3 regions of the Arthrobacter sp. 7Tela_A1 genome follow, and region 3 is predicted to be linked to each of the others. Evidence: predicted binding sites of a transcription regulator. Region 3 holds the regulator's gene; each other region holds the start of a gene.

Region 1 (3,275 bases), on a different contig from region 3:
CGGTCCAGCCGCTCCGTGAGGTCCACCAGCAGATCCAGCTGGCGGTTCTGCTGCACTGCCTCGGCAACGTCCCGCAGCTCGGGTTTCTCTGCGAGCGCCTCACGGAAGTGGCTGGCAGAGAAGCGCCACAGGGCCTTCGCGACGGCGCCGACCTCCTCTTCGGGAAGGCCCAGGGCCATACCGGCGTCGCGCACCGCCCCGCGTGCCCGGTATCCGTTCTGCATGCTCATCAGGGTCACCCGCTGAGCCCCGAAGCGTTGGAAGATGCGGTGGTAGACGTTGTGCCGTTCGGCGCTTTCCACGTCAATGTCGATGTCCGGCAGGGTGGAACGGTCCCGGGACAGGAACCGCTCGAAGATGAGGTCATGTGCCAGCGGGTTCACGTGGCTGACTCCGAGCAGGTAGTTCACCAGGGAGGAGGCTCCGGACCCACGGGCTGCTGCCCGCACCCCCATCTCCCGAATCATCGTGGAGACTTCGGCGACGGTCAGGAAATAGGACGCGAACCCGAGCCGTTCGATAATGCCCAGCTCGTGTTCGAGCCGGTTGCGCATGGCCGCTTCCGCGGTGGAATCCAGATGGCCGAAGCGCCTGCCAATTCCGGCTTCGCAGCGTCCGCGCAGCTCCAGGCCCGGTTCGGCGTCAATCCCGATGACCGATGCCTCCGGCACCACCGGCTGCTTCCATCCCATGTCCGACGCCGGGTCGATACGGCAGGAATCGGCGAGCGCCTCCGTGCCGGCGAGCAGTTTCGCTGCACCGGAACGCCCGTAACCGGCTTCATGGCTGATTTCCGCTGCGAGCGCGGCCATCTGCTTCCCGGACTTCAGCCAGCCCTGGCCGTTGGGCTGCAGGTCAGCCAGCTGCCCCATGGAGGTCAGGGCACGTGCGGCGTCGAGCACGTCTGCCGTAGCTGCTCCGTCTTCATCCACATAGCGCACGGCGTTGGTCAGCACGGCGGGAATGTTCATCTCATCGGAGAGCCGGAGCATCCGTACTGCGTGGGCCAGGCTGAGGTTTGCCCCCGGGGCGCTGAGGTGGGTGACCACCTCAACGGCGAGCGCCGCACGTGGCACAACCGCCAGCCAGCGGCGAAACAGAGTGCGCGCGACGGCGTAGCTGCGGCTGCGCATGGCTCGTCCGACGTCCGAGTAGGGACCCACCAGGACAGTGAGCAGCGGTTCCCCGTCCTTTCCAACCGACCGGGAGGCGAGCTGTTCCAGCGTGATCCTGGCCGGGCGGCCTGCCCTGCCGCGGGAAGGAGACGTGCCGGCGTGTGCATCGGAAATCAGCCGGCACAGCGCATGGTATCCGGCGCCGTCGTTATGCCCGTGGGCCAGGATCACTACCCTCCCGGTGACGGCGGCGTCTTTGCCTTCACTGTCCAGGATGGCGAGGTCCACGCCGACGACCGGGTCGATACCGGCATCCATGCAGGCACGCAGGTGTTTGACCGTGCCGTACAGGCCGTCCCTGTCGGTGCAGGCCAGCGCGTCAGCACCGTCGGCCGCGGCGGCCCGGGCCAGTTCATCCGGCCAGGACGTGCCGTAGTGGGCGCTGAACGCGGTAGCGGCGTGGAGATGGGTGAAGCTCATGGCGGCAGGACGCTAGGCGCTTTCCCGCAGGGCGTCATGGATCCGGATCAGCCGCCAGGTATTGGAGGCAGTCTGCCGGGAGATATCCAGGGTGCGCAGCGCGGAGCGTGGGTTCAGGCGTGCCTGCACCCGCCAGATCTCCGAGTCCACCAGCCCGGCCCCGTGCCCGCGTTCTGCCCGGGGTTCTTCCTCCCACCAGCTGCGGCGCTCATACCAGCGCACTGGATTGGCTGCGACCTTGTAGGTCCTCCCCTGCCAGGTAAGCCGCAGCGGGATGCCCGCCGGAGAACACACCACCTCTATTGCTTCGCTGAAAAGTCCCACGGCTGCCCCTCCACGTGCCTAGGCCAGGCTGAAACACCTGGCTGAAAATATTCGAACATATATTCGAACTCCAGTGTACGGCTCCAGTCTGACAATGGGCCCGGCTGTGCCTAGGAACCTGGTGGGAGTCCTGTGCCGGACTCATTCCGACGCTGCCTCAACCCGGGTCTGCCTGGAGAGCGGTATCTCCTGAATGAACAGGCACAGCACCCCGCCGGCGGCCACGATCGGCACGCTGAGCAGGAAGATCGGGGGCATGGCCTGTCCGAACGCTGAAGCGATCACCTCTTTGGCCTGCTGGGGCAGGCTCTGCAGCAGGGCCGGGGTCAGCGAGTTGATGCTCCCTCCCGGAATGGCGTCCGCGGCACCTGCGGGAGCCCCGGCCAGCTGGTCCGTCAGCCGGTTCACGAAGATGGACCCGAACGCCGCAATACCGAAGGACGCACCGATCTGGCGGAAGTAGTTGGCTGAGGAGATCGCCGTTCCCATGGTCCGGGGCGGCACGCTGTTCTGCACAATCAGGACGAGGTTCTGCAGCAGCGCCCCGATCCCCATGCCCAGGACCGCCATCCCCACGGCCGTGAACCAGTAGGGGGTCTCGGCCGAAATGCGGGACAGCAGCAGCAGCCCGCAGATCACCGCGGCGCACCCCGCAACGGGGTAGATCTTGTACCGGCCGGTGCGCGAAATCAGCTGGCCGGTTCCAATGGAGGTCAGCAGCAGCCCTCCCATCATCGGCAGCATCATGAGGCCAGACTGCGTGGCGCTGGCCCCTCCCACCATCTGCAGGAAAGTAGGGAGGTAGGAAATGGTGGAGAACATGGCAATTCCGACGGCGATACCCGCCAGCACAGGTACCAGGAAGTTCCGCATCCGGAACAGGCCCAGCGGCAGGATCGGCTCCGATGCCAGGGATTCCGCCCACACGAAGGCACCTCCGGCCACCAGGGCAGCAGCGGAAAGGCCCAGGATCTGCGGGCTGGACCACTCATAGGTTGTCCCGCCCCAGCTGGTCACGAGGATCAGCGCGGTCGAAGCCGCCGCCAGCAGTGCCGCTCCCAGGTAGTCCAGGCGCGGGCGCACCCCGCCGTGCCGCGGCAGGTGCAGGGAGGTGATGACGACGGCGAGCGCCACCGCGCCGATGGGCACGTTGATGTAGAAGACCCACCGCCAGGACCAGGAATCGGTGATCCAGCCGCCCAGCAGCGGCCCGCCGACTGAAGCCAGGCCAAACGCCGCACCGATCAGGCCCATGTACCGTCCGCGTTCCCGCGGGGAAACCAAATCCCCGATGATCGCCTGCGCCCCGATCATCAGCCCGCCGCCGCCTATGCCCTGCAGGGCCCGGAAGGCGAT
Region 2 (3,275 bases), on a different contig from region 3:
GGTCACCCCTTCGAAGTCCCGGAAGGGCTGGTAAAGGTCCAGCGTCAAGCCCAGGCCGGCGGCCAGGCTGCGGATCTGTTCGGGGCTGGAGGGGCTCACCACCAGGTCCTGTTCGAAGATCTCCACGCCGTCGAAACCGGCAGCCGCGCAGGCGCGCAGTTTGTCTTCCAGCGTGCCGCTGAGGCAGACCGTGGCAATAGAGGTGCGCATGGAGTCCTTTCGAAGGCGGCTCAGCGGCCGCTGTTGACCAGTTCCAGGAAATGGGCCCGCATGCGGGCAGCATCAGGTTCAACACCCGAGATGAGCCGGAAGGCATCCACAGCCTGTCCCACCGCCATGTGTCCGCCGTCGAGCACCCTGCAGCCGCGCGCTTCAGCGGCGTCAACCAGCTGCGTGCGGACGGGACGGTAGATCACGTCTGCCACCCAGGTCTGGGGCCGGAGCAGTTCCGGGTCCACCGGCAGGCCGGGATGCGAATGCATTCCCACGGGCGTTGCCTGAACGAATCCGTTCGCAGAGGACAGGGCCGGTGCAAGATCTTCGCGGCTGCCGGGGCGGACAACCGCATCCGGGAAGAGACCGGCCAGGGCCGCGGCGCGTTCACGCGTCCGTTCCGGATCCAGGTCGATGAGGGTCAGTTCCCGTGTGCCTGCCTTAAGCAGCGCGTAGGCAACTGCAGCGCCGGCGCCGCCGGCGCCCAGCTGCACCACTTCGTCCAGTGCAGCATCCGGCAGTCCCTGGGCCAGGGCGGTGGCAAAACCGGAGTAATCCGTGTTGTGGCCGATAAAGCGCCCGTCCTGGATCAGGACAGTGTTCACAGCACCCAGCCGGGCAGCGTCGTCGGAAATCTCGTCCAGGTGCTTCAGGACCAGCTGCTTGCACGGGTGCGTAATGTTAAAGGCGTTGAAGCCGAGATCCCGCCCGTAGCGCAAAAGGTCCCCGACCTCGTCGGCGGAACGGCCGTTCACGGCGAGGTCCACTGGCCGGTACAGATAGTGAAGCCCGCACGCAGCTGCTTCCCGTTCATGCATGGGCGGAGTCAGCGATGCGGTGATCCCGTCGCCAATCAATCCGACGAGCAGGGATTCAGTGGTGGTGCTCAAGTGGTTCTCCCTTCGGCGCCCGTAAACCGGGCAACGCCAACGGTACCGGCTGTTCACACTTTGCACAATTGTGCGTAATGCGCACATATGGCTTGCGTCTCACTACCCGCCGGTATAACTTGTGGTGTTCGCATGAAAAACAATTGTGCGTTTTACGCACACATCACTACCTGGAGGCCCCATGAGCGCTGTGCCTGCACAGACCGCTTCAGCCACCGCAAAGACCCCGAAGAAGGCCGCCGCGGCAAGCTTCATGGGCAGCGCGGTTGAGTACTACGACTTCTTCATCTTTGGCACCGCGGCATCACTGATCTTCCCGCACGTCTTCTTCCCGGACGCGGATGCACAGGCGAGCATCATGTCACTCGCCACCTTCGGTTTTGCCTACATCGCCCGCCCCGTCGGCGCGGTCATCCTGGGCCACTTCGGCGACCGTGTCGGCCGCCAGAAAATCCTGATGTTCACCCTGATCCTCATGGGTGCCTCAACGTTCCTCATCGGCTGCCTGCCGAGCTTCAGCACCATTGGCTGGTGGGCGCCCACACTCCTGGTCCTCTGCCGCCTGGCCCAGGGTCTTTCCGCTGCCGGAGAGCAGGCCGGTGCCAGCTCCATGACACTTGAGCACGCGCCTGACGGCCGCCGTGCGTTCTTCACCTCCTGGACCCTTACCGGTACGCAGGGCGGCCAGATCCTTGCTGCCATGGTCTTCATCCCGGTCATGGCACTGCCGGACGACATCAAGTACAGCATCGGCTGGCGCATCCCGTTCTGGCTCAGCGCCGTCGTCGTCATCGTGACGTTCTTTATCCGCCGCACCCTGCACGAGACGCCGACCTTCCAGGAAGCCAAGGCGAACAACGAGATCTCCAAGCTTCCCGTCGGCGACCTGATGAAGCACCACTGGCGCGATGTGCTGCGCGTTATCTGCTGCGCCTTCATCGCCGCAGTCTCCACCGTCTACGGCACCCTGGCCATCAAGTACGGCACCGAGGTGGGCAACGTTGACGCCACCATCACGCTGTGGCTGGTCGTCGCAGGTAATATCACCGCGTTGTTCACGCAGCCGCTGTTCGGCATGGCGGCGGACCGCTTCGGCCGGAAACCGGTCTTCATCTACGGCGCACTGTCCAGCGCCATCGTGATGCCGTTCTACCTGCTCTCCATGGAATCCGGCAACTCGCTGCTGCAGTTCGCCCTCTCCGTGGTGGTCTTCGGCTGCGGTTACGCTGCTGCGAACGCTGTCTGGCCGTCCTTCTACGCTGAAATGTTCAGCGCCAAGGTCCGTTTCTCCGGCCTGGCCATCGGCACCCAGCTCGGCTTCCTCATGGCAGGCTTCGCGCCGTCCATCGTGGCTGCCCTGGGTGGCCTGCAGCCCGGCGGCTGGGTCGTGATCAGCTGGTTCACCGCAGCTATCTGCCTGATCGCCTCCATCTCCGCCCTGACCGCAAAGGAGTCCTTCCGGACCCCGACGGCGGATCTCGGCAAGCGCTGAGTTCACCGCAGGAATGGCCGGCTACCGCAGCATGCGGTGGCCGGCCATTCTTCTTTGGCTACCCGGCGTCCAGCCGCCGCTGTTTACGTGCCGACCAGGCAAGGTAACCGCCCAGAACGCCCGTTGACGCAAGTCCGGCGCCCATGAGCGGAGCCTGCCAGCCACGCCAGCGGTCGGCGTCGCCCAGCGTCAATTCGCCCACGCCCCGGATAAAAGCCGCTGCAAAAATTGCTGCCACCATCCTGTTGCCCACGCGTTCCAGGCGCTCCACCAGCGGAACGAGGTCCCCGGCACGCAGGTGCACCTCCATGCCTTCGAAGTCCAGCGTATTGACCAGCCGCTGGAGCTGGCCCGGCAGCTCCGCCCCGAGGTCCAGCAGTTCTCCCCCGGCTTTGCCGAGGCGCTTCGCATAGTTGACCGGGTTTAGCTGCTCCATGGTCATCCGCTTGGCATATGGCGCAAGGGTCTTGCCCATGCTGAATTCGGGATCCAGCACTTCGCCCATCCCCTCAGTCATGATGAGCATGCGCAGGAGCAGGGCTATTTCGCGGGGCAGCTGCAGATGGTGGTTGCGGATGATCCCCAGGCCCATGCTGATGATCCTGCCCACCGGCGCGTCCTTGAGCGTCCGGTTCGAGTACAGCCTGATCAGGCCCGCGAGGTCCATCCGGAGCTTCACC
Region 3 (3,275 bases):
TAACCACGCCATGCTCGCGATCAGCGCCTTCGAGGGCCTCGCAGTGCTGCCGGACTACGACGTCGTTGTCATCGACGAGGCCCACGAACTGCAGGACCGGGTGACGGGAGCGGTGACCGGCCAGCTCTCCGGCACCGTCATCAGTGCCGCAGTCACCGCCGCCCGCAAGCACACCTCCGCTTCGGTCGAGGAGCTGGCAGCAGCCGGACGCGCCTTCGACGCTTCCATGGAAGGCGTTCCGGCCGGCCTGCTGCCGTCGGGCCTGAACGGCGAGCAGGAACTAGCCGTCGGACGGGTCCGGGAAGCATGCCGTGTGGCGCTCTCCGATTCAAAGCCCGAGGGCGGAGACGCCGGAGACGGCGGACGGCAGATGGCCCGCTCGCGCCTGCTGGGTGTGCTGGAAGTGTGTGAACGGCTGGTGTCCGCTCCGGATGCCGGCGAAGTCGTATGGGCTTCCAGGCCGAGCACCTTCTCTCCGGGGGAGGGTTATTCGCCGCCCGACGATGACGCGCCCGCCACCGTGAATGTCGCGCCGCTCTCCGTAGCCGGCCGGCTCAGGGACGGACTGTTCGACGGCCACACCGTCATCCTGACCTCAGCCACGCTGGCTATTGGTTCCGAGTTCGGTCCGGTGGCAGGCGGCCTGGGACTCGTGGGTGCAGCGGCACCCCAATGGACGGGCTCCGACGTCGGCAGCCCCTTCGACTACCCGCGCCAAGGCGTCCTGTACGTCGCCAAGAACCTGCCTAAGCCCGACCGCGGTACGTCCCCTGCGCAGCTGGAAGAACTGGAAGCGCTGCTCAAGGCCTCGGGCGGAGGGGCGCTTGGACTGTTCTCCTCCCGCCGTGCTGCCGAAGAAGCCGCCGCTGCCCTGCGGCCCAAGGTCGATTTTCCGATCCTGTGCCAGGGGGAATCGTCCATGTCGGGTCTGGTCAAGCAGTTCGCGGAGGAGGACGCCACCTGCCTGTTCGGCACTATGTCGCTGTGGCAGGGAGTCGATGTTCCGGGTGGGTCGTGCCGCCTGGTCGTGATCGACCGCATCCCGTTCCCGCGTCCCGATGACCCGCTGATGACGGCACGTACCCGTGCTGTGGCTAAAGCAGGCGGCAACGGCTTCATGACGGTGTCAGCGACGCACGCAGCCGTGCGGCTTGCGCAGGGTGCCGGCCGACTGATCCGTGCAGCCGGGGACCGCGGCATGGTCGCCGTCCTGGATTCACGGCTGGCCACTGCCCGCTACGGCGGATTCCTGCGTGCGGCACTGCCGCCGTTCTGGAGCACCACCGACCGTACCGTGGCGCTCGGCATCCTGGAACGGCTGCGGGCGGCCCAGGCGGGGGAGAAGACGGGCGTGAAATCCTGACGGACCCTGCACAAGAACGTCGCAGGAACGAAGCCCGTCCTTCGCTGGAACACAGCGGAGGACGGGCTTTTGCGTGATGCGTTCCTAGAGGGAACGCATCACCGAGACAACCTTGCCCATGATGGTGGCGTGGTCTCCCATGATCGGTTCGTAGCGCGTGTTCTGCGGCAGCAGCCAGGTGTGGCCGTTGCGCTGGCGGAAGGTCTTTACGGTTGCTTCGTCATCGAGCAGGGCGGCGACGATATCACCGTTCTCGGCCGTCTGCTGGCGGCGGACCACTACCCAGTCGCCGTCACAGATGGCCGCGTCCACCATGGAGTCTCCGGAGACGCGCAGCATGAACAGCTCGCCGTGCCCGACCAGCTGCCGGGGCAGCGGGATCATTTCTTCCACGACCTGGTCCGCCAGGATCGGACCACCGGCCGCGATCCTGCCGACCAGCGGCACCATTGCCGTGTCCACCGCCGTCGTCAGTTCCGTGACGTTGGATGCCGTTCGTGCATCGGCCGCAGGCGCTGACGCGTCGCCGGCGGCGGAACCCGTGCCCCGCTCGGTGTGCATGAGCAGCGGCACAAGGATCTCCATGGCCCGGGGTCGTTTGGGGTCACGGCGGATGTAGCCCATCTTTTCCAGCTGGCTGAGCTGGTGCGTGACGCTTGAGAGGCTGGCCAGGCCGACCGTGTCACCGATCTCGCGCATGGAGGGCGGGTAGCCGTTGGTGCTGACGGACGCCTGGATGGTTTCGAGGATCTTCTTCTGCCGGGGAGTCAGGGACCGGGGCCGCGGGGCATCGGCGGCGGCCGCGGCAGCGCTCCTGCCTTCGGAGTTGTTCCTACGGGGCACTTCGGCTTCCCTTCGAGTGTTCCGGCGAACCGGAGGGCGGCAATGTCGGCAATGTCAGTGGCGGGTGGTTGCCTGAGTCCGAACGATAAACAAGTGACACCGCCGGTATCCACGCTAGGGGAGCGGAGGGTCATTTTCAAACATTTGTTCGAGTGAGTCTCGACATCGTTCGTAGATAGATGCTAGAAAAGGAACAGAAGGGATCGAATACATGTTCGATTCAAGGTCGCCAACTGTTCGAACCCAGTTTCGAACCCGCCCAGGCCGGTGCAGCAGCACCGGAATAAGCAGGCTCCCGCTCCGGAAAGGTTTTGCCATGACAGCCCAGCTCTCGGCAGCACGCACCGCCCACCAGCCGGTGGAACAGCAAGCCCCCGCCCCGCTTCGCCTGACGCGACGGGGTCGCCTGCTGCTTATTGGTGCCCCGATCATGTTTGGCGGCGCCGCCCTCCTGACCTTTGTCGGGTTCTTCACAGCGCCCGCACTGGCCGCGGGTGGTGGCGGAGACCTGACCCGCACCCAGCAGGTGAGCGTCAGCACCGGTGACACCCTCTGGGGTCTGGCCGCCGAATATGCGCCCGAGCAGGATCCGCGGACCGTCGTGGCCGACATTATGGAACTGAACAATCTGTCCGACGCCGTGGTCCCGGCAGGGGCGCAGCTCTACATTCCGGTCGCCGGCTAACTGCGTTTTCGGGTCGTTCTGCCGCTGGGGCCCGTCACCGGGCTACACGGATTCTGTTCACCGGCGGCGTGCGCCTTAAGCTGTACTGGTGACTGAACAGCTGGAAAAACTGAACCGCCTTCCCCTGCGCGACGATCTCCGGGGGCTGACCCCCTACGGTGCGCCGCAGCTGGATGTCCCCATCCTGCTGAACGTCAACGAAAACACCCATGGCCTGCCGCAAGAGGTGCAGGACGCAATCACCGCCTCCGTCCAGCGGGCCGCCTCGGGACTGAACCGCTACCCGGACCGCGAATTCACTGAACTTCGAACCCGCCTCGCCGGCTATCTGGGCCACGGACTGGGCATCGAGAACATCTGGGCGGGCAACGGATCCAACGAGGT

Evidence for each region. Region 3 encodes LexA, which represses DNA repair genes until DNA is damaged. Its sites were predicted from a motif close to TCGAACANNTGTTCGA; they were not measured.
Region 1: TVB01_RS03660 (DUF6504 family protein) is a predicted target of LexA. The motif match lies at 1,971-1,986, and genes of this name have one in related genera.
Region 2: TVB01_RS07515 (shikimate dehydrogenase) is a predicted target of LexA. The motif match lies at 1,239-1,254, and genes of this name have one in related genera.

What each region holds. Positions count from the first base shown of each region.
Region 1 is NZ_JAXIOO010000005.1:101,009-104,283, reverse strand. It holds gene TVB01_RS03665 (DNA polymerase III subunit alpha) at 1-1,595, opposite strand, end outside; gene TVB01_RS03660 (DUF6504 family protein) at 1,608-1,919, opposite strand; gene TVB01_RS03655 (MDR family MFS transporter) at 2,061-3,275, opposite strand, start outside.
Region 2 is NZ_JAXIOO010000013.1:7,281-10,555, reverse strand. It holds gene TVB01_RS07520 (bifunctional sugar phosphate isomerase/epimerase/4-hydroxyphenylpyruvate dioxygenase family protein) at 1-210, opposite strand, end outside; gene TVB01_RS07515 (shikimate dehydrogenase) at 231-1,103, opposite strand; gene TVB01_RS07510 (MFS transporter) at 1,285-2,595, shown strand; gene TVB01_RS07505 (ABC1 kinase family protein) at 2,654-3,275, opposite strand, start outside.
Region 3 is NZ_JAXIOO010000001.1:145,580-148,854, forward strand. It holds gene TVB01_RS00705 (ATP-dependent DNA helicase) at 1-1,363, shown strand, start outside; gene lexA (transcriptional repressor LexA) at 1,448-2,134, opposite strand; gene TVB01_RS00715 (LysM peptidoglycan-binding domain-containing protein) at 2,523-2,891, shown strand; gene TVB01_RS00720 (histidinol-phosphate transaminase) at 2,980-3,275, shown strand, end outside.